DNA from 2 places in the Sporosarcina sp. P20a genome. Region 2 is predicted to be linked to the other one. Evidence: riboswitches for the same ligand, from Rfam matches in the RefSeq annotation. Region 2 holds a riboswitch; the other holds the start of a gene.
What was found. Region 2 has a riboswitch for thiamine pyrophosphate ahead of thiM (hydroxyethylthiazole kinase). Riboswitches for the same ligand answer to the same signal wherever they lie in the genome.
Positions count from the first base shown of each region.

Region 1: linked by a shared signal. The riboswitch ahead of CSV72_RS05720 (thiamine phosphate synthase) and the one ahead of thiM (hydroxyethylthiazole kinase) in region 2 are both predicted to bind thiamine pyrophosphate.

Region 1 is NZ_PDYT01000003.1:30,505-46,258, reverse strand. It holds gene CSV72_RS05785 (MBL fold metallo-hydrolase) at 171-908, opposite strand; gene CSV72_RS05780 (class I SAM-dependent rRNA methyltransferase) at 1,314-2,510, shown strand; gene CSV72_RS05775 (hypothetical protein) at 2,594-2,980, shown strand; gene CSV72_RS05770 (DUF1648 domain-containing protein) at 2,997-3,491, shown strand; gene CSV72_RS05765 (DUF2207 domain-containing protein) at 3,583-5,313, shown strand; gene CSV72_RS05760 (cryptochrome/photolyase family protein) at 5,337-6,740, shown strand; gene CSV72_RS05755 (MerR family transcriptional regulator) at 6,737-7,618, opposite strand; gene CSV72_RS05750 (hypothetical protein) at 7,747-8,193, shown strand; gene CSV72_RS05745 (ABC transporter permease) at 8,401-9,471, shown strand; gene CSV72_RS05740 (ABC transporter ATP-binding protein) at 9,475-10,173, shown strand; gene CSV72_RS05735 (ThiF family adenylyltransferase) at 10,676-11,692, opposite strand; gene CSV72_RS05730 (thiazole synthase) at 11,689-12,462, opposite strand; gene thiS (sulfur carrier protein ThiS) at 12,459-12,665, opposite strand; gene CSV72_RS05720 (thiamine phosphate synthase) at 12,649-13,248, opposite strand; TPP riboswitch at 13,319-13,427, opposite strand; gene CSV72_RS05715 (phosphoribosylaminoimidazolesuccinocarboxamide synthase) at 13,842-14,522, shown strand; gene ectA (diaminobutyrate acetyltransferase) at 15,130-15,654, shown strand; gene ectB (diaminobutyrate--2-oxoglutarate transaminase) at 15,721-15,754, shown strand, end outside.
Region 2 is NZ_PDYT01000012.1:1,939-17,692, reverse strand. It holds gene metH (methionine synthase) at 1-856, shown strand, start outside; gene CSV72_RS16575 (hypothetical protein) at 964-1,350, opposite strand; gene CSV72_RS10675 (hypothetical protein) at 1,488-1,688, opposite strand; gene CSV72_RS10670 (thiol-disulfide oxidoreductase DCC family protein) at 1,861-2,262, shown strand; gene CSV72_RS10665 (DUF779 domain-containing protein) at 2,366-2,722, opposite strand; gene adh (aldehyde dehydrogenase) at 2,765-4,306, opposite strand; gene CSV72_RS10655 (endospore germination permease) at 4,597-5,673, shown strand; gene CSV72_RS10650 (spore germination protein) at 5,730-7,169, shown strand; gene CSV72_RS10645 (Ger(x)C family spore germination protein) at 7,166-8,308, shown strand; gene CSV72_RS10640 (DUF3238 domain-containing protein) at 8,364-9,560, opposite strand; TPP riboswitch at 9,753-9,855, shown strand; gene thiM (hydroxyethylthiazole kinase) at 9,918-10,688, shown strand; gene thiD (bifunctional hydroxymethylpyrimidine kinase/phosphomethylpyrimidine kinase) at 10,708-11,523, shown strand; gene thiE (thiamine phosphate synthase) at 11,523-12,182, shown strand; gene thiW (energy coupling factor transporter S component ThiW) at 12,194-12,682, shown strand; gene CSV72_RS10615 (D-serine ammonia-lyase) at 12,841-14,136, opposite strand; gene CSV72_RS10610 (response regulator transcription factor) at 14,188-14,799, opposite strand; gene CSV72_RS10605 (sensor histidine kinase) at 14,803-15,754, opposite strand, start outside.

The DNA of each region.
Region 1 (15,754 bases), on a different contig from region 2:
GGCGACTCCCGATGGATCAGCCCGATCAGGTGAGACAAATAAGAGAGCATAGCGAACAGTTGGCTCACCGCGGGCCCATGGGAAAGCGTCCGCCAACTGGAGCTTCCATCCCCTCGTACTCTCAAACTTACTCACCAATCCTAAGTGCTCACCAATTTACTCTCCTGGTGTTAAAGCAGTGTATACTTCTTCCCAACTTCCGCAATTTCTACCGAACCACTAAACGTTTTTCCGGCTTCATTTAATATCTCATTTATATCACCATGATGTGGCAGATGGGTGAGGACGAGTTGTCCCACGTCTGCTTGCTGTGCCATGTTTCCTGTTTGGCTACCTGCCATATGACCTGGAGACTTACCAAGGTGCTCTTCGTATAGATTGGCCTCGCAAAATACGATATCTGCATGTCGTGAGAATGTCACAAGCTTGTCCGACCATTCCGTATCGGCCGTGAAAACAGCTGACTTGCCTTCTACTGTGAACTTCATTGCGAGACAGTAGACAGGATGGATGGTTGGACAAAACGTAACAGTGAACGGGCCAATTTGAACGGATTTATTTTCCCGAATTTCGATACCTCGTGTTTGCTCTTTATACGACAACTTCGCAAATTGTTCCTCGTCCTGCGCATGTCCATAAATCGGCAGTGGACGGGAAGGTTGTCCAAGGTAGTACTGAATCAACCGGCTATATTGCAGGCTTCCTATGTCTGCGATGTGATCAGCGTGATAATGGCTGATGACAACGGCGTCGAGTTGGTCGAGTTCGATGTAGTTTTGCAGGGAAGATAATACGCCACTGCCGCAGTCGAGTAGGCAATGGAATCCTTCGTGTTCAATGAGAAATGAAGAGGTGGCGCTGTTCGCTTTCGGATAGCCGCCCCAGATGCCTAAAGGGATGATGTTCATGAGAATTCCTCCTGTTTGGTTATTTTAGTACTTTCATTGTAAGTGAAGGGTGTGTAAATGTCGTGAAAGTAAGTGTTTTTTGAGGTGCGGATTCTAATCGCCACCTTTCACTTTTGTGTCATCTAGTTCCAGCGGCTAGGATCTCGGGTCATAAGTCGTGCTGGTCGGGAGGTAAAACGCGCCTCAAGTCCAGCCCGTCTTATGCCTGTCGATCCTGACGAGCCGCTTCCACTTTTGTGTCATCTAGTTCCAGGTGGCAGAGTCTCGGGACATAAGTCAAAGCTGCTGTGCGGCAAAAAGACGCCGCTTCGCATCTTCGTCTTATGCCTGTCGACTCTAATCGCCACCTTTCACTTTTGTGTCATCCATGCGATAATGGAGAAAATACACTTTGAGGATGACGATATGAGTAAATTAGTTGAAATACAGTTAAATGCACAGGGCACGGTGGCTTTGAAGAAGGGGTATCCTTTGATTTTGAAGGATGCTGTGATGAGTAGTGAGATTCAGACGAAGGAAGGTAGTTTGATTCGTTTGACGGATCGATACCATAAGTATTTGGCTACGGGTTATTATGGAATTCAAAATAAAGGAATCGGCTGGGTGCTGACTTCGAATGAAAAAGAAGAGATTGACTTTGATTTCTTTGATCAGAAAATGGCGACTGCTTTTGAGCGTCGTGACGCGTATATGAAAGATCCGAATACGACGGCTTTCCGTTTATTTAATGGAGAAGGCGACGGAATTGGTGGCGTGACGATCGATTATTTCGATGGCTATTATATGGTCAGCTGGTACAGTGAAGGCATTTATGCGTTCCGTCACCACGTCTATAACGTGTTGGATAAGCGTGGGGGTTACAAAGCGGTTTACGAGAAGAAGCGTTTTGATTCACAAGGGCATTATGTGGAACAGGACGATTTCGTTCAAGGAACACCTGGAGATTTCCCGATTATTGTCAAGGAAAATGGCATGAACTTTGCGATTGATTTGAATGATGGCGCCATGACAGGAGTTTTCCTTGATCAGCGCGATGTACGCGAAGCGATTCGTGACAATTATTCGGAAGGTCGCGAAGTGTTGAATACGTTCTCTTATACAGGGGCGTTTTCGGTTGCGGCGATTTTAGGTGGCGCGAAGAAAACGACGAATGTAGATTTGGCGAAGCGCAGTGTCGCGAAGACGATTGAGCAGTTTAGCGTAAATGGCATTGATTATGAGCAGCAGGATATTAAAGTAATGGACGTCTTTGACTATTTCCGTTATGCGAAGCGTCATGACATGAAATTTGGACTCGTTGTACTCGATCCGCCGAGCTTTGCGCGTTCGAAGAAGTATACATTTAGTACAGCGAAGGATTATCCTATGCTGATGAAAGAAGCGATTGCCGTTACGGAGAAGAACGGTATTATCGTGGCTTCTACTAATAACGCAAGCTTCAGTATGAAGAAGTTTAAAGGTTTCATTGAGCAAGCATTCAAAGAGACGGATATGCGCTATAAAGTATTGGAAGAATCCTCGTTACCAAGAGACTTCCGTACGCCACGGGACTATCCTGAATTTAATTATTTAAAAGTCGTGATTGTGCAGAAGTTACGTTAATTCGTCACAAAAACGTTGGGTGACAATGTCAATATTTCCTAGTACGATGGATCTAATGAAGTCGTGAAACGGGAGGATGACATATGAAACAACTACTTGCGCTGTTGGCTGTGGTGTCCGTCTTAGTACTAACTGGCTGTTCCAATGTGTATAGCCAGGAAGACGGCTACCGCATGGCAATCATCAATCAAGGATTTCCTGTTCCGAAAGAAGCGTATGAAGTGAAAGCTGAGGATTGCATAGGTGAGATTTCTAAATCGGCAAAGTATAAGCTAAAGGGAATCGGTGACGCGGAAGGCAATCCACCAGCTCATTATTTGCGAACGATCGAGGAATGGGGCTGGACTGAGATGGTGGAAGACCGCAGAGGATCCATCCATTTCTATGAGAAACAAGGCAAGATTATGTCGCTCAATATTAAAGAGAATGTCTTTGATGTATTTGAAATGACGAGCGCAAAGGAATCATAAGTAAGGTGGCGAGAGTATGGAGACGAAAAAACCGAAGCTAGACATAGAGAAACCTGCTGTTGCAAAAGCGTTCGATGTGTTGGTTATCGCTTTATTCGCTGCTTCTCTCGTCTATTTAGTGTTGCAGTGGAATCAATTGCCTGACCGTATTCCTGCGCATTTTGGTGCGGGCGGGGAAGTGGACCGTTATGGTTCAAGAATGGAATTACTGCTGTTGCCGATCATAGGTGTAGTCATGTGGGTTGGGATGTGGATGCTGGAGAAGTATCCGCATGCATATAACTACTTAAATTTGCGTCCTGATAACGTAGAAATCCAGTACCGCTATGGCGTGGTATTTATGAATGTCACTAAAAACATTTCGACACTATTATTTGTCTTTCTCATATGGCAGACAACCGATATCGCCTTGGCTCGAATCGAATCATTAAATATGCCGATTTTTATCACGATACTTGGGCTTTTATTCGGTTCGATGGGTGTTTATTTTTATAAAGTAATGAAATTGTAGAGAATAGCTGTATTGTATTCCTAAGGCTCTGCCAATAAATGAATCTATTGATCACCTCTTATCGTATACTCCTGATAAGAGGTGATTTTTTATGAAATGGAAACTGTTACTCGTCGCTTTACTAGCTTTCCTAGTTCTACCGACGACAGCTGGGGCTGTAGATTTCAGCATTTCGGATGTGAAAATCAACGCGCAGTTGGAACCGGATGGGACTGTTCAGGTTAAGGAGCAGCATACGTATGATTTCGACAGTGAATTTAACGGGATCATTCGAGAAATTCAACCGAAAAGAGGGGCTTCAATTAAAGACTTTACTGCCTTTGAAAAGGGTAAGGAGTTAGAAGTCGAAAAGCGTTATACTGAATATCGTGTACACCGCAAAGGAGACAGTGAAATCATGATCTTCGATTTGCAATACACCATTAGGAATGGAATGGAAAAATATAGTGATGGCGCGCAGTTTTACTGGCCGTTTTTTGACCGTCGTAATGAAACCGATTATCGCAATATGACGATTACAATTGTGCCTCCTAGCCGAGCGTCTGACGTGATGTACATTGGCTATGATAGTGCGGAAAATACAGGGAAAGTACAATCGGATGGAACGGTCATATTTTCATTAGGTGAAGTTCATGCAGGCGAAAATGGAGATATTCGTGTAGTTTATGAGTCGTCTTTATTTCCAGAAATGACTGCAGTAGATAGCGACATCCGTCCGACGTTGAAAAAAGATCAAGAAATGGCAGCTATGTTACGTCAGAAGTTCATTCAGAATCAAAAGATGATCGGCGTTGTGGGTGGTGTTAGTGCAGTGGCGGGTATTTTTGGAGTTGGTTTGATTGGATTTTTTGCGAATGCTAGAAGGAAAAGATATGTGAAGGAAGCATACTATCAAATGGAGTCGAATGGTTTCTACGTTCCAGCGAATGATATGAGCTTACCAGCAGTACTTCTTTTCAAGAATGGGGAGGCTTCCGTCGAGCTGATGTCCGCGGCGCTGCTTGATCTCGTTCGTAAAGGGAATGTGAAACAACTATCCGATGAAGAGTTTGAATTGGTTGACGCGAACGTTAAGTTAGAACATGAGAAGCAACTAATTCAGCTGTTATTTTTTCAAATTGGTCATGATAAAAAGTTTACATTGAACGAGTTGAAAAGTTACACAAAAGAAGAGAAGAATTATGAAGCGTTTGATAAGAAATTTGTCATGTGGAAAGATCTTGTAAAAGCAGAATTGAATGAACATAAAATGAAGGTCAAGACTACGAAAGAACGTGTAATACTAAGTTTAATCGGTGTACTTGGAATTGGGTTTGCCATCTCCTTTTTCTATTATGAGTTATATTTGCAGCTAGTTATAGTGGGGATTTTGACATTGGTTGCATTTGGATTCGCATTGTTTTATAGTCCATATAATTATGAAGGGACTTTGCGTAAACTCGAGTGGGAGCGAGTAGGTCAATGGATGAAGGAACTAGATGCGAAGAATTGGGAAGGGTTATCCATTGATGATCGTTTTTGTGTGTTGATTTACGGAGTGGGCGTGAAGCACCCTGAACTGGACGCGTATTATAAGGACTTCGTCAGCGCGCAGAAGCAGCTTGATCAAAATCGCGCTCGTCATGATGAAAGATACCCACATGATACGGGAGACACGCAGTACGGAAACTCCTACTACGGAGGTGCCGTCTACAACCCTGTATTCCTTGCAGGTTCATTCAACCAAGCGTCATCCAATGTATCGAACAATGCTCCAAGCAGTGATAGTAGCAGTGGAGGCGGAGGAACCGGTGGTGGTGGCGGAGGATCGGGTGCGTTTTAAAGTAAGTAAAAGGAGTGAACAGAGTGAGTAAAACAATAGTTTGGTTCCGAAAAGATCTGCGTTTGCATGATCATCCTGCATTGGTGGAGGCGGCAGCACATGGTGAAGTGTTGCCCGTTTTCATTTTGCCAGAAACGCTTCACGCAGCATCGGATTGGTGGTTACATCACAGCTTGCTGGAAATAATCGAGCGCTTTGCGGAGCAGCAAATCCAGTTCGTCGTCAGACAAGGACAACCTGTTGAACAGTTAATGAAGCTAATAGATGAAAGTGGAGCGGATCAGCTTGTTTTCAATGAATTATATGATCCGGAAAGCCGTGAAGCAGAACGTGAAGTAGCGGAAGCTTGTGAGAAAAGACGTGTTCAAGTGCGTTCATTCCAAGGGTCATTACTCGTTACGCCGGATGCGATTTTTAATAAAACGAATCAGCCATATAAAGTATTTACGCCTTACTGGAGGCGACTGCGCCAAGAACCCATCGCGACACCGCTTGCTACTCCTGAATTCGTGCCGTCTACTGCTACGCTACAATCTTTGTCTTCAGATGAATGGAGACTGTTATCGGATTACCCTTGGTATGACAAGCTCGCAAGCTATTGGCAACCTGGTGAAAAAGCTGCAATGGAATGTTGGGAAACGTTCCGAGACAGTGGGTTATACGATTACTTAATAGAACGGGATCTTCCAGCACAATCTAGTGTCTCGCGAATGTCACCTTATTTAGCTTGGGGGAATGTTAGCGTGCGTTCGCTATGGTACGGTGCGTTAGTTGCGGCGGAGGACGTTGGTGATCAACAAGTGGAAGCTTTTATTCGGCAATTGGCGTGGCGCGACTTCGACAATTACCAGCTGCTTTATTTTCCTGAGATGTTGACGAAACCCGTTCGCCAAGAGTTTGAAAACTTTCCGTGGCAACCAGCTGACGGTCAGCTTGAGGCTTGGAAAACAGGGCGTACCGGTTATCCGTTAGTTGATGCCGGGATGCGTGAACTATGGGAAACAGGCTATATGCATAACCGTGTTCGGATGGTTGTGGCTTCTTTTTTGATCAAGCATTTATTGATCGATTGGCGTGAAGGTATGGCGTGGTTTGAAGAGACGCTGGTAGACTTGGATTTAGCGAATAATGCGATGGGATGGCAATGGGTGGCGGGCAGTGGTTTTGATGCCTCACCGTATTTTAGAGTGTTTAATCCGATTCTCCAGGCGAAGAAATTCGATGGGGATGCGCAGTATATAAAAAAATGGCTGCCCGAGTTAACGGGCATGCCAGTAAAGTATGTATTTCAGCCGGCGGAAGCACCGAATGATGTGTTGGAATCGGCAGGCGTTACGATAGGTACAACCTATCCGGCTCCGATCGTTGATCACCAAGCTGCCCGTGCGCGTGCATTGGCAGCATATGATACATGTAAAAACTCTTAAATCTCATCAATCGACTCCAGCAGATGGATATGTTGTAGATGTAACCGATCCGCCCAAATGATTGCCCCGTATCCGCCTAGATAAAATTCGGTATGGGGATGTTGGCCTGCAAACTCGTCCAACTCCTGGATCATCTGCGGATCCTTCTCAAACGGAAACGTAGTGGATGCTGACAGCAACACTTTGACAGGCTTTATCTTTTCTATAAGAGACTGGATAGCGCCTGGAGCCGGTGAAGATCCAATCATCGCTGTGCGCCAGCCGTCGAGCATGAGTTGCAGTAGAAAAATATGCACTGGGATTTCATGTGATTCATTCGGAAGACACGCACCAAGCAGTATAGGTGAGTCTTCCCGGTATTGAAAGTTGCGACGTAGCTGAACGAGCTGATCACGCACGACCAAACTCGACAAAGCTTCCTGGTATTCATCCCATTCACCACTTGCCCAGTGATCCCCTATTTCCTTTAAAAATGGAATAACGATTTGCTGCAGATAGTGTTCAAGTCCTAATCGATGATAGGCTGCTTGTAAGGAGAAGTTTAATTCTAGCTCATCACAATTTTTACCGTGGCGCAGTAAGTCGCTCAGTGTATCTTCTAAATAGCTGTTTTCAGAATTTGATGGAATAGTGGAGTTTTTTTGAGACTTTGCCATTTCAGCTGCTTGTGATAGCGCAAAACCCTCTTCTGCATAGCGCTTCATCAGCAAAAATAACCGAATGTCCTCATCATGATAGACTCGATAGCCATTATCGAGACGCTGTGGAATCACGATATCATAGCGCTCTTCCCACTTCCTCAAGACTTGCCTCGACAAGCCTGTTTGATCTGCAACCTGTTTAATGGTATACGTAGGGGTTTCAGACGACGGCTTCAAAGCAATCAACCTTTCTGTGTACTAGAATTAGCGATCAACTATCGCTCTGTTCTTCATATCTAACATTATACATAGATTTGACGAGACAAGTCAAATCTGTTATTTTTACATTCTAGGAAGGTGTCTAAATGAAAAATACATATATTGTGCAAGGTACATGGATTGGTGTCATAACGGGGATTTTTCTCGCTATACTATTGAAAGGGGTGCAGTCCGTTACAGGTCACAAAGTGTATACTTTGCTATTGAATGTAGATTACATCCCCATCGTAAAAGAGTATGCATTTCCAGAAGTAATTGAAGTGTTTTTTCATCTAATTGTATCAGTTGTGCTCTGTATCATACTAGTGACGTTGTACGATAAATGCAATGGTTTCATCCGCAACCATGTGATTCTATTCACTTTTCTAGTGAATGTCGTTATCGGATTAATCTTGTATCCAACGACTTCATTTTCTGACCGAACGCCAAGTGTCACGAACATGATTTCTCTGTTTTGGTGGATTGCGGGACACGCGGTATATGGTTTCTTTGTAGGGATTTTGATCAGCAGGAATTCAAAAAGTAAGAATTAGGTTTATTCTAATCAATTATTCTAGTATTTGTAGTTAGAACTATGTATAATCAATTAACATGAACGTTATACAAAGTGTGAACAAATCAGGAAACGGCAGTTTGTTTATATCGATAGAAGAATATGATAATTAGGCAATGAATTTCATTGAATTACGGCGTATCGAAAGAAGTAGCAATAAATATCCTATAAAAGGAAGTGAGAATGCATGTTTTTAGCTTGGAGTGAAATTAAAAAGAACAAATTACGGTTTTTACTCATTACATCGATCTTGCTATTGGTGTCGTTCCTCGTGTTCTTCCTATCGGGACTGGCAAATGGGTTAGCCAGCATGAACAGAGAGGCGATTGACACATGGAAAGTTGATGCGGTGTTACTGACAGAGGAATCCGATAAAAGTTTATACGAATCGGCACTCAACAAAGAAGTAGCCGATGAGCTAGATGCGAAAGAAACAGCTGTTGTCAGTCAAATGGGAGCTATTGCGAACAACGGTGACACCAAGCAAAACGTTATGCTCTTCGGTATTGATCGAGATGAGTTTATCAAGCCCGAAGTCACTGAAGGGGACCCGACGTTTTATGTTCAAAACGGTGTGGTAGCATCCGATGTGTTGAAAGATGAAGGCTTTAAGATCGGCGATACGCTGGAGCTATCTTCATCGGATACCGAACTGACGATTGTCGGCTTTACGGAAAAGGCTCGTTTTAATGCATCACCTATACTTTACATGAAGTTAAATGACATGCAGAAGATCAAATTTGGTGACGCGTATACAATGAATAAAGATATTGTCAACGCAATTGTCATCAAAGACAAAGATTGGGATGCACTATCCTTGCCAGACAATACGGAAATCATTGAAACGGAAACCTTCATTGAGAATCTGCCGGGTTATACAGAGCAGAATTTGACGTTAACGTATATGATTTACTTCCTATTCGTTATCTCGGCTGCAATTGTTGCGATTTTCTTGTACGTATTGACAGTACAGAAAATCAGCATGTTCGGTCTAATGAAAGCGCAGGGGATTTCCAGCGCTTATTTGGCAAGATCGGTTATCGCGCAGACATTCATTCTTGCGCTAATCGGGGTTGTCCTCGCATTCGGTCTGACATTACTTGCGGGAAGCTTCCTGCCAAATGCCGTTCCTATCATGTTTGATATACCTACCATGATTATTTATGGTTTGGTCTTAATAGTAGTGGCGATTCTCGGAGCCGTCATTTCGGTTTGGACGATTATCCGAATTGATCCGCTCGAAGCGATAGGAGGATAAAAGATGGTACTAGAATTACGAAATGCGAAAAAGACGTTCGGTGAAGGCAATACGCTAGTCGAGGCGATGAAGGAGACCAATTTTGTAGTCGAACGTGGCGAATTGGTCGCAGTCATCGGGCCATCAGGTTCAGGTAAAAGTACGTTCTTGACGGTGGCTGGGGGTCTTCAAACGCCAAGCGAGGGCGAAGTCATCATTAACGGAAAAGAATTATCGCAGCTAAATGAAAAGCAACGTTCTAAAATTCGTTTGCAGGAAATTGGTTTTATATTACAAGCTTCCAACCTTGTCCCGTTCTTAACTGTTGACGAGCAGCTCGAATTGCTGAATAAAGTGAAGAAAGGCAATATGTCAAAAGACGAGCAACGTAAATTATACGAGGATTTAGGTATTACCAAATTGCATAAGAATTATCCTTCCGATCTATCGGGCGGCGAGCGGCAGCGTGTAGCGATTGCTAAAGCGCTGTTCAGTAAGCCATCAATTCTTTTGGCAGATGAGCCTACAGCTTCACTCGATTCCGATCGGGCGTTTGAAGTGATGGAGTTGTTGCGTAATGAAACCAAGTCCAATCAGACGGCGACCATTGTTGTGACGCACGACGTACGGTTGATCAAGTACGTAGATAAAGTGTATAAGATGACGGATGGTGTGTTGAGGCTGGAGAGTACGGCTGAGGCGGATTTAGGTTTGCCTGAGTGATTGGGATGTTAGATTTTTAATGAAATAAACGCTTCGGACGGCCATTTTTAAGGCTTTCCGAAGCGTTTTTTATTGGTGGGATTGTGGTGGGGTGCTCTATGTGGCGTGTTAACCGCTCAAAGTCGAGTTAAATTGTGTAGCGGCTCATAAAATCGTGGCAGCGCTCAATACTGCCGTCTACCCGCTCAATGCAACACGCTACCCACTCTATCCAGCGAGTAAAGCGCTCATAAAACTGCTTGAGTGCTCTATGCTGCTTGTTATCCGCTCAATGTGACGTGTAAACCGCTCAATATCAAGTTTAATCGTGGAGCCGCTCATAAAATCGTGGTAGCGCTCAATGTTGCCGTCTATCCGCTCTATGCAACACGCTACCCGCTCTATCCAGCGAGTAAAGCGCTCATAAAACCGCTCGAGCGCTCAATGCCAAGAGCTATCCGCTCTATCAGACACGCTACCCGCTCATAAAACCACGCACCACCGCTCTCCCCCAAAAAAACGATCACCCCAACAAACCAGCCACAATCCTCCGCGCAACCGTAATATCCTTCGTTCCATGCACCAACATCCGGCCGTCGCGGAATAACACGAGTCGATGGTCGTCATATTCACAGGAAACCAAATAAGGGTTTTGCTTTAAATCAGAAACAATATCGCGAATGGACTCGGCAAATGGTATCAGTTCAACTTGTCGATTCTTCGGCCATGTCAGTTGAACGGTGTCGCGTCCGCACAGTACGGCGGTCCGAATGACTTCATTGGCAGACAGATAAGGATAGACAGGGGTGTCTGAGCAACTTGGGCAATTGGGTTTCTTCATGCTTTGTACGTTCATTGCGGCGCGTTCGCCTGTCCAGAGATCGACGGATTCGAGACGGGGTTCCATCGTCGCCCCCGTGATACACTTCAGCAGTTCCGCGGTTTGTCGGGCAGCAGTTGTGACGACGATGGGCGAGATGACGCCGACTGTATCGCATGTCAAAGACTGTGGCGGCAATGCTTCGAGCAGGCAATGTAAGCAGGGCGCTTCTTCTTTTACACCAATCGGAAACGTCAGACCGTAGCTACCGACGCAAGCACCCATGAAGAAGGGGATGCCGAGTTGTAATGCGGCATCATTTGCGAGTAATCGAGTTTCGATATTATCTGTGCCATCGAGAATGAATTGATGGCCTTCGAATAATTCGAGGACATTTTCAGGCGTGACATCCGCCACAATCCCACGAACTTTCACGTCGCTGTTGATAGCGCGCAATCGGTTTTCCGCAGCGATCGCTTTAGGCAATTGATCGATGACATCTTGCTCTGTATATAATTGCTGTCTATGAAGATTGGTCCATTCCAAAATATCGCGATCGACAATCGTCAGTTCGCCGATCCCTGCCCGCACTAGCATCTCCGCTCCGGAAGAGCCGAGCGCACCAGCTCCTAAGACGAAAACTTTTGCTTCGCGGATACGTTGTTGCCCAATTGGTCCGATGGGTGCAAACAGTTCTTGCCGAGAATATTTACCGATCAAGTCGTCACAAGCCCTTCAGTCGGACTGCTAGCTACACCATAATCACGGACCGGCATACGTCCAGCTTTATAACCGAGACGTCCCGCTTCAATCGCGAGCTTCATTGCTTCCGCCATCATGATAGGATTGGCGGCTTCCGATACTGCCGTATTCAACAATACACCGTCTGCGCCGAGTTCCATCGCAAAAGCTGCGTCTTTTGGAGAGCCGACTCCTGCGTCAATGATGACGGGTACATTGGATTGCTCAATAATAAATGACAAGTTCAATGGGTTCAGAATGCCTCTGCCCGAACCAATCGGTGCAGCACCCGGCATAATAGCGTGAACACCTAATTCGCATAGTTTTCTCGCAAGTACTACATCGTCTGACGTATAGGGCAATACAATGAAGCCTTCCTCTAACAGCATTTCAGAAGCGCGTAATGTTTCCACGGGATCAGGAAGCAGCGAACGGCTACATCCAATGATTTCAACCTTTACCATGTCGCAAAGTCCGGATGCTTTGGCGAGACGTGCGATATGTACGGCTTCTTCTGCTGTACTCGCTCCTGCTGTATTTGGCAGCAATGTATAGCGCGTCAAATCAAGTCGCTCTAGGAAATTGGGCTGTGATGCTTCGAAAATATCCATGCGTCGTACCGCAAACGTCAGGATTTCTGCTTCCGATACAGCGACTGCTTGTTCCTGTATTTTAAATGAAGGATATTTCCCTGTACCTAATAATAATCGTGAAGAGAATTCTTTATCTGCAATTTTTAACATCTTCATCCGCCTCCTACAAAATGTATGATTTCAATTTGGTCTCGGTCCATGATCGGTGCGTCGTAGTGATCTTTCTCCAAAATCTCTTTGTTTTTCTCCACAATCAAAATGCGATCACCAAGTCCTAAATGTTCAAGTAACTGCTGAATCGTCCCTACTTCTGAAACAACTGAATACGATTTTCCGTTCAGATCAATCATTTTCTCCATAAGATACCTCTCCTATTCTATAACTTTGTAAGATTTCCAGTGAACGCATAGGAGATAATACGGCCGCACCTGCTACGTTATTTCGTTGTAAAATGGGCAGGTGATGCGGCTGAATTCCGCCGATCGCATACACGGGAACCGAACTACACTCAGCAATAGAAAACAATTCTTCCGTTCCGCGCGCTGGCAGTCCAGGCTTCGATGACGTCTTGAAAATATGCCCGTACAGGAGCCAATCAGCACCTTCTTGCGTAGCTTCCTTTGCTTCCTTCAATGAATGAATCGAGCAACCGAAAGTGAGCTCAGGAAATTTTCGATGTGCCTCCCGTAACGGCATACCATAACCAGTCAGCTGTACTTTTGAGAGGTTCAGTCTTCTAGCTAAGTGAGGTCTGGCATGAAGAATGAGCTTGTCGAGTGGAAATTCAGTACTGGCAAGACGCGTAACTAGATCTACTAGTTGTTCGTCTGTCTTGGACTTTTCCCGCAAAATGATGGCATCAAGAAGCGGTGCTGTCTGCAACAAATCTAGTGCCAGTTCATCAACCGAAAGACGGTCGTCGGTCACGCCAAGTAATTTCATTCATTCCCCTCCAATAGAAAAAACCACTTCCCGAATCGGAAAGTGGTAGAAATGTCGACAGAAATACATACGGAACGACTCGCCACTTCCCTCCGCAGGTGCTAACCTGTTCAGGTAATAAGGGTTTCAGAGCCACACTCTTTTCTCAGTCCTTGTGAAGGATTCCCCTAATGGTCAAAATATTTGGTTTTCAGAACTAGCGTATCATGCCCATGGTGGAATGAAAAGAGTTTTTTTGAATAAGTACTCATCCCGCAATTTAATTGCCGATATCGATTTCTACAACAATTACAGTGATCGTTAAGGATGCTTGTTTCTAGTGGAGCCAAATCAATATGTGTCTTGATGGGGGGTAGGTATTCTACTTAGTACGAATTTCAAATAGCGCTCCGAAAATAGGTAGAACGTAATTGTATGAAAGTATATGATAATTTCCTCCTCTTCAAGTGTATTTATTATCCTAAGTATAAGATTATTTTGTGAAATCTACGTTGAAGTCCGTCAAGTTTCGTCAAACAATACTTTTTCTTCTCGTCAAAGTGCTTTATACTGAATAAGTAGTACACATTTATGAATAGAGGAGAATCGTACGGATGAAATTAACCTATTCTGGTAAAACGAAAGACGTCTACCGCTTGGAAGATGGCCACGTGCTATTGAAATTCAAGGATGATGTAACAGGGGAAGATGGTGTATTCGATCCAGGTGCCAACACAGTAGGCCTGACGATTGATGGTGCTGGGAAGTCCGGACTTCGCATGACACAATACTTTTTTGAGAAATTGGCGGAGCAAAACATACCGACACATTACATCGATGCCAATCTGGACGAAGTAACGATGACGGTGAAGCCTGCTACGGTCTTTGGTAAAGGATTAGAAGTGATTTGTCGATACCGTGCGGTCGGAAGTTTCTTGCGCAGATTCGGTGCGTACGCTGAAGAAGGACAAGTACTTGATGCTTTCGTGGAAGTGACATTGAAAGACGACGAACGTCGAGATCCACCTATTTCAGAAGATGCTTTGGCCCAACTTCACATTTTGACGCATGAAGAATACGCAACACTTAAAGAATTAACTCAGCAAATTTCTGAAGTAGTCCGTTCAGAGATGGCCGAAAAAGGTTTAGAGCTATATGATATTAAATTGGAGTTTGGTCGTGATCCTGAGCGGAATATCATGTTGATCGATGAAATTTCAGGAGGCAATATGCGCGTTTATCAAGGTGATACATATATTGCACCAATGGAATTAGAAAAGATATTATTTTCATAAAATTCAACCGGAAACGAAAAATGTTTCCGGTTTTTTATATTCTCTCTCAGGCTATACGCTGACTGGCTTAGCTGAGTTTTACTTTTTAATCAAATAAATAAATAGATATATTTACTGTTGACAACGTTTTCGGAGTTTCCTATAATAGCAACCAGTGTCACAGGCGACACCTAGTTTGCTTCTTCGCCAGTGTGTGAACGTTGGTTGGATGAATGCGTATGGTAGTAAATTTTAGATAATGAAAGTGTCTTTCATATCAGCGAATCGTTAATATATCTGCTGTTTCCATGAACAAAAGCTCCCCGCTTTTGTAAAGGCGCTCTTTTTTGCTCTTCATACTGCAAGGCAGAAAGATAGCACCCATAGTAGCCAGCAAGAATCTCCATTTTGGCTTTTCTACGTAAGTACCCTTGCTATATCCGCTAGATTCATAACTAGAATCTGCCGAGTGTATGTGCTCGGTCCGTAAAAACCTCACATTAATGACTATTCGACGAACGTATTGGAAGTAGATCGTGTTCTCGGGTAACGAAGCACACATCTTAGAAATTCACAGATGATGAATACTTGTACAACTACATGTAAGAGAACTTGGAGGAGAAACTGTTTGGACACAAAACACAAAGTTTCGATTGCAGGACTAGATCCGAACGATCCGTATTCATTTCGTATTCCGACTGTAAATGATGGAAAGTTCATCTGGCAGCTCATTAAGGATACGAACGTACTTGATTTGAATTCCTCTTACAGCTATTTGCTGTGGGCAGACCAATTCAGCGATACGAGTATTATCGTAGAAGATCATGGAAAGCTTGTAGGCTTCATTTCAGGCTTTATTCAACCAAAAGCGCAAGATACATTGTTTATCTGGCAAGTCGCAGTCGATGAATCGGTACGTGGTAAGCGTATAGCTTCCCATATGCTGCATACGATTTTGCAAAGTGATGCATGTCGAAATATTCGCTATCTAGAAGCGACCGTCACACCATCTAATGAGGCGTCCACTAAGTTATTTACAGGCTTAGCACGTGATTTGGAGACGGAATGCACGATTACGGATGGCTATACGACAGATCAATTCCCTGGTGGCGGGCATGAATCAGAAGAACTGTTCCGCATTGGACCATTCTGAGAAACAAGCCGATTGCCGCAACATGACACGGGAAAATACAGAATCTAACGGAGGAATTAATTACACATGGTACTGACAAAAAGTCAGAAAGTAATGGAAG
Region 2 (15,754 bases):
AAAAGCAAGTCGCGGAGCTGTAGCAGTTGCGGTCAAGCCGCGCCCAGTGAAAACGGTGCGCACCGACGTTCCGGTATTCGTACCGACAGATTTGCGCAGACGTGTCGTGAAAGATTATTCTGTTGCCCACTTACATCCTTATGTAAATATGCGCACACTGATCGGTCACCACTTAGGTCTGCGTGGAAATGTCGATAAAATGCTTGAACGAAAAGATGAACGCGCAGTTCAACTTCACGACATGGTCACCGAGTTCTTGAAATCCGATAAAATGAAAGCTTCCGGCGTTTATCAATTCTTCCCTGCCCAAGCAGATGGCGATGACGTAATCATTTACGATCCGGAAGACTCGAAAACTGAAATCGAACGCTTCACGTTCCCACGTCAAGACAAGGAACCGTTCCTATGCTTAGCTGACTACTTGAAAACAGTAGATAGTGGCGAGATGGACTACGTCGCTTTCATGCAAGTAACTGCCGGAAAAGGCGTTCGTGATTATGCGAACGAATTGAAAGCTGAAGGTAAGTTCCTAGAAAGCCATGCATTCCAGTCAACTGCTTTGGAACTCGCAGAAGGCTTTGCTGAACGGATTCACCAAGAAATCCGTGACCAATGGGGATTCCCTGACCCAACAGACTTCACCATGCTCGAACGTTTCGCAGCCAAATACCAAGGCCAACGATTCTCATTCGGCTACCCAGCATGTCCGAACCTAGAAGACCAAGCCAAACTCTTCCGCCTCATCAGACCCGAAGAGCACGGAGTTATTCTGACCGAAGAATTCATGATGGAACCAGAAGCATCCGTATCCGCAATGGTCTTCGCACACCCCGACGCGCGATACTTTAATGCATAACATTAAATGCTGAAAGCGCCGTATAGACTCGACAGGCGTTAAAAAAATAAAACAATCCGCCATCTCTAAAATACTAGAGATGGCGGATTGTTCATATTAACAAACAATTAGCGGCATCTTCTACGGCGATGACAACCTTGGCCACCCCACATACCTCCAGATCCTGGTCCGAATCCTGGCCCCATTCCTGGTCCTCTTCCTGGCATAATAGTAGAGCCCATAACGTCTTCAGTAGTTTCTGTATAGTAGTGCTGTGGCACACCAACTACGTGGTGTCGATTCACATTCACGATCGGATGAATAAATGGCATTTCCTGTTTAGTGAAGCAATCGTTAAACCGATACTGTGGCGGGCAAAATACGGGTTGGAAACCTTGCTGCTGTCCGCCTGGCATACCTTGATGACCTTGCATTCCTTGATGATGATGATGCTGTTGGTGCCCCCATCCTTGCTGGTGATGTCCGCCTGACATTCCACAATGTCCTTGATTCATTTCTCCACCTCCTTATACCCTATTACATGCGAGTAAATAAATTTGTTACGGGCTACCGACATAGGAAAGCCAAAAATAAAAAGCAATATCCTTTATGAATAGAGATAAAGGAGATTGCTTTACTTTTAATAGACAATTTATAACTCACAGCTTCTAGGTGTAGAAGGCTTCTCAAAACCAAGGCTATTTTCTATCGATTCCAATTTCTTTATAAGAATTTTACACTCATTTAATGCGCCATAGACCGGAGCACCTTCGCCTACCATATTCTCGGAACGTAAAAAGTCAGAGTCACGACGCAACTCCAGCTCAGCTGGATGGATGTATTGACGTTCCATACCTTTTCACCCTTTCTTCTATATATGATACACAAGACAGAACCAACCTAGTCACCTTCTATTATATACGAATCACTAAAGATGTCAAACTATTCCGTTTATATAGAGTGAGTTAAGTTCATGCTATGTGGGTATAGTACGATATCATGTATTTTTGAAGGAGAGAATATTTATGGAACGAAATAGAATTATACTATTTGATGGCGAATGTAACTTCTGTGACGCAAGCGTGCAATTTATTATTAAACGTGACCCTTACAAACACTTTTCATTCGCTTCGTTACAAGATGATGTAGGTAGAAAATTTCGTAAGGATTATCAAATTCCTGATAACGTAGATAGCTTAGTATTGATTGAAAATGGTAAAGCCTATACAAAGTCAGGCGCAGCTTTACGTATCGCAAAAAAATTGGATGGTTTATGGCACTTGGCATTTCTATTCATAGTCATTCCACCCGCAATCCGCGACATCGTCTATGACTACATTGCAACAAATCGATATAAATGGTTCGGCAAAAAGGAGTTATCTTGTATGTTGCCCTCACCTGAAGAACGGCAACGTTTTATCTCGTAAAGATTATATATATATCTACTTATAAAAAAATGGACTGAAAACATACTCCGATGTTCCTGGAGTTGCTTTCAGTCCTAGCCTTCCTATTTAACGGAAGGCTTTTTTATGGAGTTAATTCCTTATATTCTTCGTCAGTAAAGGCCCGGGATCTAGTCAGGAAACGTTTCCCTTCCACTCCTTCGAGCGAAAACATTCCACCACGTCCATCGACTACGTCAATAATTAGCTGTGTATGTTTCCAATACTCAAACTGACTTTTCATCATATAAAATGGCATGCCGCCGATGTGCCCTAGCAATACATCTTGGTTACCGACAATTAAATCTCCATCTTCGTAACACATCGGGGAAGATCCATCACAGCAACCGCCGGACTGATGAAACATCAGAGGTCCGTGCTTCTCTTTTAACAACTCTATAAGAGCCAATGCTTCTTCTGTTGCGACTACTCGATCTGGCATAGGAATTCCTCCATTCACTGCGGATCCTCCAGACAGATTCGATCAAAAGAATCCTTGTTTGCTTTCTGCGTAGCTAACTAGCATGTTCTTTGTCTGCTGATAATGCGCTAGCATCTGTAAGTGGTTTTCACGGCCGATACCCGAAGCTTTGTAGCCACCGAAAGCAGAGTGTGCCGGATATGCATGATAGCAGTTCGTCCATACGCGCCCTGCCTGAATCCCGCGACCGAAGCGGTACGCTGTATTCATATCGCGCGTCCATACACCTGAACCCAGTCCATACAATGTATCATTCGCAATTTCTAACGCTTCTTCTTTATCTTTAAACGTCGTTACTGCTACTACAGGACCAAAGATTTCTTCTTGGAAGATCCTCATCTTATTATGTCCTTTAAATACAGTCGGTTGCACATAATAACCTTCTGCAAGATCACCTTCGAGTTTGTTCTGCTCTCCACCTGTCAGACATTCTGCACCTTCTTGTTTTCCGATGTCTAGGTAAGAAAGAATCTTCTCTAGTTGCTCAGTTGATGCTTGAGCACCCATCATGACTGTTGGATCCAATGGGTTTCCTGTCTTGATCGCTTTAACCCGCTCAAGTGCACGTTCCATGAACTTATCGTAAATGGATTCCTGAATTAACGCACGAGATGGACACGTACAGACCTCTCCTTGGTTTAATGCGAACATAACAAAACCTTCAACTGCTTTATCAAGGAACGCATCATCTTCCGCCATTACATCTTCGAAGAAAATGTTCGGGGATTTTCCGCCCAATTCCAAAGTAACCGGAATCAAGTTTTGTGAAGCATACTGCATGATTAGACGGCCTGTTGTCGTCTCTCCTGTGAAGGCAATCTTATTGATTCGCGGATTGGATGCTAGTGGTTTTCCTGCTTCCAGTCCGAAACCGTTGACTACGTTCAGAACACCTGCCGGCAGTAAGTCTTGGATTAATTCAACCAATACTAAAATAGACGCTGGTGTTTGCTCAGCTGGTTTTAGCACGACACAGTTTCCTGCGGCCAATGCCGGAGCAAGTTTCCATACTGCCATTAAAATAGGGAAGTTCCAGGGAATAATCTGCCCTACAACTCCTAGTGGCTCATGGAAATGGTAGGCTACAGTATCGTTGTCTATTTGACTGACTCCGCCTTCTTGCGCACGAATTGCAGAAGCAAAGTATCTAAAATGGTCAACTGCAAGCGGAAGATCGGCATTTAATGTTTCACGTACAGCCTTTCCGTTATCCCATGTTTCAGCTACAGCTAGCATTTCTAAATTCTCTTCAATACGATCAGCAATCTTCAGCAAAATATTCGAACGTTCAGTGACTGATGTTTTTCCCCACGCATCTTTTGCTGCATGAGCTGCATCCAGAGCCAGTTCAATGTCTTCTTCTGTAGATCTCGCCACCTGAGTAAATACCTTACCTGTAACTGGCGTTGAGTTATCGAAATACTGGCCTTTTACTGGTGCCGTCCACTTGCCACCGATGAAATTATCATAGCGTTCTTTGAACTGAACCTTTGAACCTTCTGTATTTGGATTTGCGTAAACTAGATTTTCTGAAGCTTGTACCATACTGCGTCACACTCCCTGTTCTCATTATTTTGCTTGTATCTCAGCGCAATCATTATGCACGCAAAGCTATTATACGAAACATAGTTTCACTTTATTCCTGATGCGTACGCTTTCATAAGCTATCTTTTATTCTAAACTATTTGGTAAGCGCTTTCAATCAAATAGTTTTATAGATCATACAAATCGTAGACTGTAATATTGCTGTTCCTTTTTAATTACTTATATAGATTATAAAACTGCACATTTTAGGTAAAGCTAAAGGAAACTACTTTAGTTAAGAAGGGGTTTCTATGAATCAAAAGAGCTCTATCAGCATTCTGCATGTCATATTCTTATCCATGACGGTTATTGGACTGAAAAATCATGTGACCATTATTCCTTCACTGTTGGAGGACGCACGAAGAGATGGATGGATATCGGTCATAATTGCGTTTCTTGCTATCTTTCCCTTTGTCTTTCTTTTTATCTATATCCATAAAAAGTCCGAACGGAAACATTTGACGAAGTGGCTAACTGATAATGTCGGCAAGGTGCCATCGGCCGTCATCCGATATATGGTTGCAATTTTTCTGCTGATTTTGTCTGCTTTTACAATGGTCGAGATGTTGGAGTGGATTGCCGCCACTTTTTTGCCGAAAACTCCCCTATTTTTATTATTGCTAACATTTAGCGTCTTATGCGTTCTACTTGCGATGGCCAATATACAATCCATAGTCACCGTCAATGCAATCGTATTATTTGGTGTAGTCATTTTCGGATTTTTCGTAGCGTTTACTAACTTGCAAGTGAAAGATTACAACATGTTAATGCCTTTTTTAGAACACGGCGTACAACCTGTCCTCAAATCCGCTATTTATCCTGCGTCGGGATTTATAGAGCTGTCATTGCTTCTCTTCATTCAGCATCGCGTGAAAAATCCGTTTCGCTGGTACCATTTCACGGTCATGATGCTCATTTTGCTCGGGCTGACGATCGGTCCCCTCGTTGGTGCTATTACGGAGTTCGGACCAAATGAAGCCGCGAAGCAACTTTATCCTGCTTATGAGGAATGGGGACTTGTCTCGATCGGTCGTTTTTTTGAACACTTAGACTTCCTTTCCATTTATCAATGGCTAACCGGTGCTTTTATCCGCATTGGTTTGCTACTCTTCATTGCAATTGATCTGTTAGGGATGACTGGTGATAAGAAGCGGATTTCAAAGATCATCTTGCCGGCCCTTTTCTTTATGAGCGTATCCTTACTTTTAGTGAGTGACCATGTGTTTCTTAAAATCAAAGGTGATTATGTTTTAACTGGCACATTTGTATTCTTGTTTCTACTAACATTCTTTCTTGTCTTTGCCGCACAACGGTCGGGAAGGAAATAAGAAAACAGCCGAACTAATCTATTAGGAAATGGTGATATAGTATGAAAGCTCCTGATATGAACATTGATCTGGATTCACTACAGCAACTTTTTCTACATTCTGGTGATATACAGTTCCAGCCCTATACTTTTCAATCACATACAGTCTACTTCATCACATGCGATTCAATGTTCGACGCACAATTATTGAATGAAGTCGTGATTCCAAATGTACGTGAATTATATACTGACAATAAAGAAAGCATAAGTAAGCAAGTTCTCTGCTCTTCTTTATATATACCAAAACTTCAGATTCCAAAAACAGAAAAAGAACTAATTATGCTAGTGTATACGGGGCATGTGCTCGTGTATTTTGAAGATCTCCAATTAGTTGTAACCGGTAATATTGAAAGTAAACCAAATCGGTCACCTGAAGAAACACGTTTAGAAGTTCCGGTTAAAGGACCTCGTGATAACTTCATTGAAGATATCTCAGTTAATATTGCACTCATTAGAAAACGCCTTCCAACCAATTCTTTATGCGTTGAAAAGTTTGAATTAGGCACACGGTCAAAAACTTCTGTAGCACTTATATACTTCGATGATATTGCCAGTGAAGATACATTAAATCAACTGCGGACACAGCTGGGCAAAGTGAATACCGATATTGTGTTCAGCGGTGATGCATTGATGGAGTTAGTGAATAAAAAAGCCTTGCTCTTTCCCCGATCTGACTATACGGGACGACCTGACAATGCAATCCAGTCATTGGCGAGAGGCCGCTTTGTTATTCTAGTGGACGGCGTAGCCTACGCCGTCATCACTCCGGTCAGCTTGTTTTTATTAATGAAAACATCCGAGGATTTTGAATTTCCAAGTCTACAAAGTTCGATACAACGACTGCTTCGTCTCGGCAGTTTATTAATTGGTTTACTGTTACCCGCTTTCTGGCTTGCACTCACCGCCTTTCATCAAGATCAGTTGCCTATTCAATTGTTAGCAACCATCGTACAGGCAAACTTAGGTCTACCTTTTCCTTCTATGTTTGAAATGTTATTGATGCTTGGCTTATTTGAGTTATTTCGAGAAGCGGGTCTACGTCTGCCAACTGTAATCGGAAGTACGATTGGAGTTGTAGGTGGATTGATTATTGGAGATGCAGCAATACGCGCAGGTTTAACAAGTCCCGCTATGATTGTCGTGATCGCCACTTCTACAATTGCGGCCTATACTTTAGTTAATCAATCACTCGTTACAGCTGTCAGTGCATTACGCGTGTTTTTTATTTTACTTACCGGACTGATGGGTTTATTTGGTTTTTATGTGTCTTTATTTGCTACCCTTTTATATTTATCAACTATCCATACATTCGGGGTCCCTTATTTAAGTATTGCAACAGACATCAAGTGGAAAAATATTAAAAAGACATTGTTCCGTCTACCTACTGAGCAATACAATGAGCGACCTGACGTATTGCATCCAAAGGATAAAACACGCCAGAAAGGAACGGGAGAATGAAAAAAGCTGCGTTGTACGCAACACTTTGTCTGACGTTATTACTGGCGGGTTGCTGGGATATGAGAGAACCCGAGCGAATGCTGTATGTCAACGGCTTGGGTGTTGATTATATAGACAATCAATTTCACATATATATACAGATCATCGACTTTGCCAACACACCAAAATCTGAACAACCCGTGAGTGACATACCTCAGGCAGAAGTAGGATTTGCAAAGGCCGATACGTTTGATGATGCCCTTGCCCAGCTGTACCATTCCGTTGACCAGCAGGTATTTTGGGGACATGCTTCTTACATTGTTGTATCGGAAAAGGTGTTGGAGCACGGCAAATTGAATACAGTCATTGACAGAATTACACGGTATCTAGAAACGCGCTATCAAATTTGGTTATACGCCACAAAAGATCCGGTGCAGGACGTGTTGCTGGTCCGGCCTGTTATTAATAAAGCACTTACCCTATCAAAGCTTGGTGATCCAGACAATTCCTACGAACAAGAATCGTTTGTCTATCCTACGAATATACGCGAGCTGATTATCGGTTTGGACGAGCCAGGTCACGAAGCAGCAATCCCTCTCATCGATGTAAAGGATAATTGGGAGTCTGCAAAAGAATCCGTTGCAGCACCTGTATTATCAGGCATAGCGTCCATTTCACGCCACAATTTCAAAGGATTTATTTCGGGTTCTAGCGCAAGAGGATTGCAGTGGATGAATAAGAAAACTAAACGTGGTCGAATTTCTTTCAAAACAGAAAAAGATGATCACGTATCCATAATAGTCGATAAAGTAAAACCGACCATTACACCCATCAATAAAAATGGTGTGAAATTTAATGTGGAAGTAGATGTCGAAGCATCACTGAGTACAAAGGAAGGCTCCATTTCGATAAAAGATATCCAGAAAAGATTGGAGGAAGAGATATCTAAACAAATTTTAGAGACATACAAAGAGGCTATAGAAAAAAACATTGACGTCTATCGATTTTCCGAACAGTTATACAGAAAAGACTTGAACACGTGGAAGAAATATGAGCAAGACGGAGGAATTGAACTAACAGAGGAATCAATCAGTAAGTTGAACGTACGGGTCACCAAGCTTAATTCAGACCGAAAGAGTTTTCAAGAAACGATCAAATAGCACGACTTAGTCAAGTAAACCGCCGCAATCCACTATGGACTGCGGCGGTTTATTATTAATTACATGTCACGTAACGCCAATAATTATCTCCAAGCACACCAGTCAAATACGCTAACCCTTCACTTTCAGTACGATGCACCGATCGCCAGTCCTCGTCATCAAGTGCTAAATAGATTTCATGATGAGGCGCATCATTATGATAACCAACTAAGTCTAAGTTCCCATTCCGATCCAAATGAGCTTTCACTTCATAATGAATAGGTGGCGAAGCAGTTAGTGGGTTGCCCACGTCATGGTTGATTGCAAAATGAACTTCAGTCGATTTCCCTTCTAATCGCTCAATTTCTATACCGTCTACAGACGCATGGTCATGGCGCTTATATCGTTTCATATAATTCATACCAATTGTTGGTCCGGTTGCTTTTGTAAATTGAAGTGTGCTATCTCCTGCGACAAACTGTCCTTCTATATCCACACGTGTGCGGAAACTTTTCCCTTCCGGATTAAAGTCTCGATCATCCCCCGTAAAGTATGAAATAGGTGAAAAGAGATTTGGATTCTTTATAATATCTTCCTTTAAAAACGTCGTATAGCGGAACTTCCATTGCTTCACTTCATTTAATTTTTTTCTGTCAGCTATCGGTGTGAGTAATTGATCCCGTTGCTTTACACGCACAGAAAAGGTGTAGACTTCTTCTGTTGGTTTATTATTCGGATTCGGGGGCATAATCACTTCATACACTTTTGATGCGATTGACTTACTGATATTCATTTTCTGATTGCTATCAATCAACGGGCATGTTGCCGACACACTGTAAACGACCGACTCCGAAGAACTTACCTCGCGATCAATAAAACGATTATCAGCAATTGTTTCGAGGTATTGACCGTTACGGTAAATATCGAATTTCTCCACGTCCTTAATCCACTCCCACGACAGAGCAATTTGTGAGGAGGCGGCAATCGTCGTGATCACTAGTCGTTGTAAAGGATGTTCATCTTCTTGTACCGCGGTCAGGGCAGATGTCTGGATAACAATTACATCTCGAACCCATCCTTCCTCTACTCGTTCCACTGTATACTGGAAAGGATGTGATGGGTCTAGCTGCCCATCTGTAAACTTCGGGGCCGTTCCTTCATATACTTGCTGGTCATTTTTATAGACACGATAATAACCACCTGTGTCACTCCACGTAAACGATATATCATCCATTGAATGGTCCATTTGTTGAATTTCGAATAATTTCTCCATTTGCGATCTGCTCCCTTTTATCTATTTCATCTGAAACAGTTATACGCCTTCAGATAATTATGTAACATTCAGCATATAGTTATACCTCTTCCTCTATGCGCAATCGCTCATTTCCACGTACTTCCACCCCATTATTCCAGTATCGTTTTAACCTTTTTCATGTATATGATATAATTAGCCTGTCTGATACATAGCAACCACTAGGGGTGCCTACTTTTTGGCTGAGATGCAATTACGCAAACCCTTTGAACCTGATCTAGTACATACTAGCGGAGGAAAGTGGGTAGTTTTCATACCCAACCGCCCATCAATGCATGGGCTTTTTGTATATATACCTTTAAAGGAAGGAAGAGAAACATGCAGCTTATTCAACAACTTCGTCAAAAGCAACCGCTCGTTCATTGCATTACAAATTTTGTAGTCGCGAATTTCCAAGCAAATGGTTTACTTGCAATAGGTGCATCTCCCGTTATGGCGGATGCAGTAGAGGAAGCAGAAGATATTGCAAAAATTGCCGCTTGCAGTATTTTAAATATTGGCACGTTAAAGCAACAAACAGTGGACGCAATGATTTTAGCTGGAAACAGTGCCCGTGCAGCAGGAAAACCTGTTGTACTAGACCCGGTTGGTGCAGGCGCCACCCCTTTTCGTAAAGCTAGCGTCCTGAAAGTACTGGACGAAGTAGATGTCACATTGATCCGCTGTAATACAGGGGAACTTGCTGCGATTGCAGATGTACCTTGGGCCGCTAAAGGTGTGGACGCAGGAGAAGGTTCTGCAGACATCGAAGATCTGGCGAAAAAGACTGCTCGTAAGTACAACTGTCTCGTAGCAGTATCGGGCGAAGTCGATATCGTCACGGACGGCCATTCCACATTGTCTATCACAGGCGGCCACCCTATGATGACTACCATAACCGGCACAGGATGTTTACTCAGTTCTGTCACAGGTGCTTTTCTCTCAGTAGGAATGGAACATCCTTTGGAAGCCGTTGCAGATGCACTTTTATTTTATAAACGAGCTGGTGAACAAACAGCGAAAATTTCCCGTGGTCCTGGAGACTTTGCTGTGAACTTCTTAAATATATTACATACATTGGATCGCGAATCGAAAACATCTTTAGCATAATAGACAGGAGGTTTTTCAATTGACAGTACAAGTAGCATTGACCATTGCAGGTTCGGATAGCGGAGGAGGAGCAGGAATTCAGGCCGACTTAAAGACATTTCAAGAGCTAGGTGTATTCGGAACGTCTGCGATCACCGCAGTGACTGCACAGAACACACATGGCGTTCACGGTGTATATCCGATACAGACCGACGGAGTCATAGCACAAATACGTGCAGTGCTTGATGACTTTGATGTAAAAGCATGTAAAACCGGCATGCTATTTTCGGCAGAAATCATTACTGAAGTTGCTGCGCTATTAAAAGAATATCCTCCAATTCCTTTAGTTATTGACCCTGTCATGATTGCAAAGGGCGGACAATCTTTATTGCAACAACAGGCGATTCAAGCATTAAAAGAACATTTACTACCACTGGCTACAATTGTTACACCGAATATTCCTGAAGCGGAAGTGCTGACTGGAATGAAAATACAGACAGACGAAGACATTCGGCAAGCCGCAACCGCTTTTATCCAGATGGGAGCGAAAGCCGTCGTGATGAAAGGCGGACACCGTAATGACGTGCTGGATGCAAAAGATTATTACGCGGACGCAGACGGTCAATCGTTCACTGTGACAACACCTTGGATTCAAACGAAAGATACACATGGAACTGGATGCACATTTGCAGCTGCTTTGACGAGTTTTCTAGCGAGAGGCTTTTCGTTGCCAGATGCAGTCGCCGAAGCAAAGCAGTTCATACAGGCTGCGATTGAACATGGCTTAAAGATTGGTTCAGGACACGGACCGACAAATCACTGGGCATACGGTGAGCTAAAAAAGGAGTTGCACTGATGCGAACGATGGAAGTGAGGAAAGCATTAGGCTTATATTTTGTAATGGGCACACCAAACTCGGGTAGTCAGGATCCATTAACAATAGTGGAAGCAGCTCTGCGCGGTGGTATCACATGTTTTCAGTTGCGTGAAAAAGGATCGAATGCACTTGAAGGCGAAGCTTTGCTCGGATTCGCCAAGAAGTGTCAGGCACTTTGCAGACTGTACCGCGTTCCTTTCATCATCAATGACGATGTGGATCTAGCATTGGCAATTAATGCAGACGGAGTTCATGTTGGACAAGATGACGAACAGGCAGACAGCGTGCGTCAGCGAATCGGTCCGGATAAATGGCTTGGAGTTTCTACTCACAACTCAAAAGAAGTACAACTCGCACAATCAATTGGTGCGGATTATATAGGACTAGGTCCGATTTATCCGACTTCGACCAAACTCGATGCTTCAGCCGTTGTAGGTACTGTTTTGGTAGAAGAAATCCATACTGCGTTTCCTAACATGCCGCTAGTTGCTATAGGTGGCATTACACTGGCTACTACTAGCTCCACTATCCAAGCTGGGGCAGATGGTGTAGCTGTTGTTTCTGCAATTGCATCGGCGAAAGATCCACAGTATGCAGCAAGCGATTTATTAAAAACCATTCACTCCTTTTTGAAATGAATGAGGTCCATATGAATACACGCAAAATGATGTTCATGACCATGTTTGTCGCAATCGCAGTTGCCGGCTCTGCGTTCGTTTCATTTCCTGCTGGTATCGCCAGAGCTTATCCCATACAACATGCTGTGAATGTCATAGTGGCAATTGTAATGGGTCCGGGGGCCGCTGTCATAGTAGCGTTTATGACAGGACTCGTACGCGTACTGACGGGAACAGGTTCACTGCTCGCATTTCCAGGCGGGATGATCGGCGCCGTTTTGGCCGGCATATTATATCAGCGTTTCAAAAACAATTGGAGTGCAGGTATTGGGGAGATAATCGGTACCGGTTTGATAGCACCTTTGTTTGCGGTACCTTATGCAAAAATATTGATGGGCACAACCGTAACGGCTTTCTTCTTCCTCCCCCCTTTTCTGGTATCGACAGTGAGCGGGACAATTATCGGTCTATTATTAGCTCCAAGACTTTTGAGATTGAAGCTATTTAAAGATTTACAGTAAGACTATGAAGTGTGGCAAAATTAATAGTAAGGGCGGATTGTCACTTCACAACGCCTTCCGTGATATCTAAGCGCTCCTAAATTACACACTCAAAAAATAAGATCCGCAGAGACTAATGTCTGCGGATCTTTTGTCGATTTCCCGGGAAATAGTGTGCATTATTTCCTCATATGATTATAATAGCCCTTCATTTCGTCTTCAGGCACCATATTCCCACCCGTTCCCCATACGAGATGCGTCGTGTCTTTGGAGTCCGCTAATGGTAATTTAGACTGAATAACTTGTACAGGCCCTGTCATACCAGCCAGTGCTGAAGGTTCTAGCCAGATATCTTCACTGTCCGCCAGCTTTTTCAGTAGCGTGAATAATGTCATATCTTCTACCGTATAGCATCCTGTCAGGAAAGGTTCCATCGTTTTCCCAACAAATGCCGAAGCTGTGCCGACTGCTAATCCATCGGCCGCAGTTTTATTGTCCAGTCCAAAGTCTGCAACCGAGACTTGATCGTGCATTCCTGTCATCATTCCAATCATCATGCACGGTGAGTGTGTTGGTTCAGCGAAAAGGCAATGGACATGATCGCCTAATGCTAGTTTTAATCCGAACGCCACGCCGCCAGGTCCACCGCCTACGCCGCAAGGCAAATAGACGAATAGTGGATGCGCTTCATCGACAGCAATATTCTGCTCTTTCAATTGTGCTGCAACACGTTCCCCCGCCACTGCATATCCCAAGAATAAATCCGTAGAGTTTTCATCGTCCACAAAGTGACAAGACGGATCAGCCTCTGCCTGACGACGACCTTCTTCTACTGCCTTACTGTAATCATCCATATACTCCACTACGTGAACACCTTTTGAGCGCAGTAAATCTTTTTTCCACTGTTTAGCATCGGCTGACATATGCACCGTTACATCGAAGCCAAGTTTTGCACTCATAATGCCAATACTCAATCCTAGATTACCAGTCGAGCCTACAGCTATTTTGTGCTTTGCAAACAATGCACGGAATGTCGGTGAATCGAATTGGCTATAATCCATTGTGTGATCCAGCAACTCATTATCTAATGCAAGTGTCTCTGCGTGTTTAAGCACCTCATAAATCCCACCACGCGCCTTGATTGAGCCGGAGATTGGTAACGCATTATCTTGCTTTAATAAAAGCCTGCCTGGAATATCAATAGCGTATGCCGCTTCAATTTCTTGCTTCATCTTTGGAATCGGCGTTAATGGAGATTCAATGATACCTTGATCCGTGTCTGGAAAAACTTTGGCCAAATAGGGAGCAAATCTTTCTAAGCGATTTCTAGCATCTGTTATATTGTCTTTTGATAAACGCGTCTTCAACAGGCCAGCTTTTACTGATTCAATAGTAGGGTTACACCATAATACTTCCTTCTTCTCTACCACGCTTTGTAATAAGGGTAGCTTTACAAGCCACTCACTTTGCGTCATTTTATTCACTCACTAACCACTCCCTATTATGAATGTATGCCTGTGCAGATTTCATTCGAACCAGCCTTTTTCATTAAATAACGTAATTGCTTCAATACGATTACGCACACCAAGTTTATCCAGAATCGTGGAGATATAGTTACGGACAGTGCCAGGTGATAAAAACAGTTCAGTCGCAATCTGTTTCGTAGTCTTCCCTTCCGATACCAATTTAAGTACTTGAACTTCCCGTTCAGTCAATGGATTCTTCTCTTCTTCTTTCATTTCAAATGCCATATCGATTAATTCTGGTGCATAAATTCGGCGACCTTCAATAATAGAATGAATCGATTTCACCAGTTCTTCGATCGGATTGTCTTTCAGTAAATAACCACGAACCCCTGCATTGCGTGCACGTTCAAAATAACCCGCTCTAGCAAACGTCGTTAGAATAATAATTTGGCATTCCATATCTTGTAGCTCTTCCGCTGCATCCAAGCCGGTTTTAATCGGCATTTCAATATCCATTATACAAATATCTGGCTGAAGACTTTTAACCAAGTCCACAGCTTCTTGACCATTCTTAGCCTTGCCTACTACTTCCATATCTTCTTCCAGGTTCAACAACGACCCTAGTGCACCGAGCAGCATTCCTTGGTCTTCTGCAATTACAATGCGGATCATACGTTACCCCTCCTTTATTTGCTTTAGAACAGCAGGTACCACGATTTTCAGTTGAGTCCCATCGTCACTTTTAATCAACAATTTACCGTTGACGAACTCCAATCGTTCCTTCATACCATCGAGCCCGTTACCCGGTAAATTCGCACCATTTTGCGCGATACCAATACCATTATCTTTTATTTTAATTACAAATGCCTTTTCTGTCTGTTCAAATATGATACAGCACCGCTTTGCATAACTATGTCTCGCTACGTTATTGATTGCTTCTTTCAAACACATGACAAGTACATTTTCTACAATGGGAGACACGTCGGGGAAATTCGGATTGCCTTCTACATCTAAATCGATTTCCGCCGCATTCAACAATTGTTGGACGCGCACCAGCTCATCTTTAAGCTTCACACGCCGCATCCCACTGACGAGAACCCGGACTTCTTTTAATGCCGTACTAGAAATTTGACGTATATCTTGAATCTCTGCTTTGGCAGACTCGATATCTCGATCCATTAATCGAGAAGCCAAGTCACTTTTTAAACCAATCATGGATAACTTTTGCCCAAGCGTGTCATGGAGATCCCGTGCAATACGCTCACGCTCTTGAATGATCATCAGTTCGGAAATCCTTTCCCTTGCAATCTCCAACTGATCTTGAAGTAAGTCTCGTTTTTGACGATTATATAAATTGAAAGGCAATAATACTACACCAATAACGGTGATAATAACAAAGTGGATTTGCGGTAAAAATAATTCAATTTCAAGAAAGAACCCTGCAACAATCGCCGCGATCAAGATCGCAATATGCAATCCATAAATAATAAAAAAGCCTACTGGTCTTCTTATATTTCCAATAGAGAACGCAATGAACAGTGATAGAAACACATATCCAAACAACAAGGTCATCACGACCGAAATGACAATTTCAAAACTGATCCACATATACATAAGACCGCTTTTG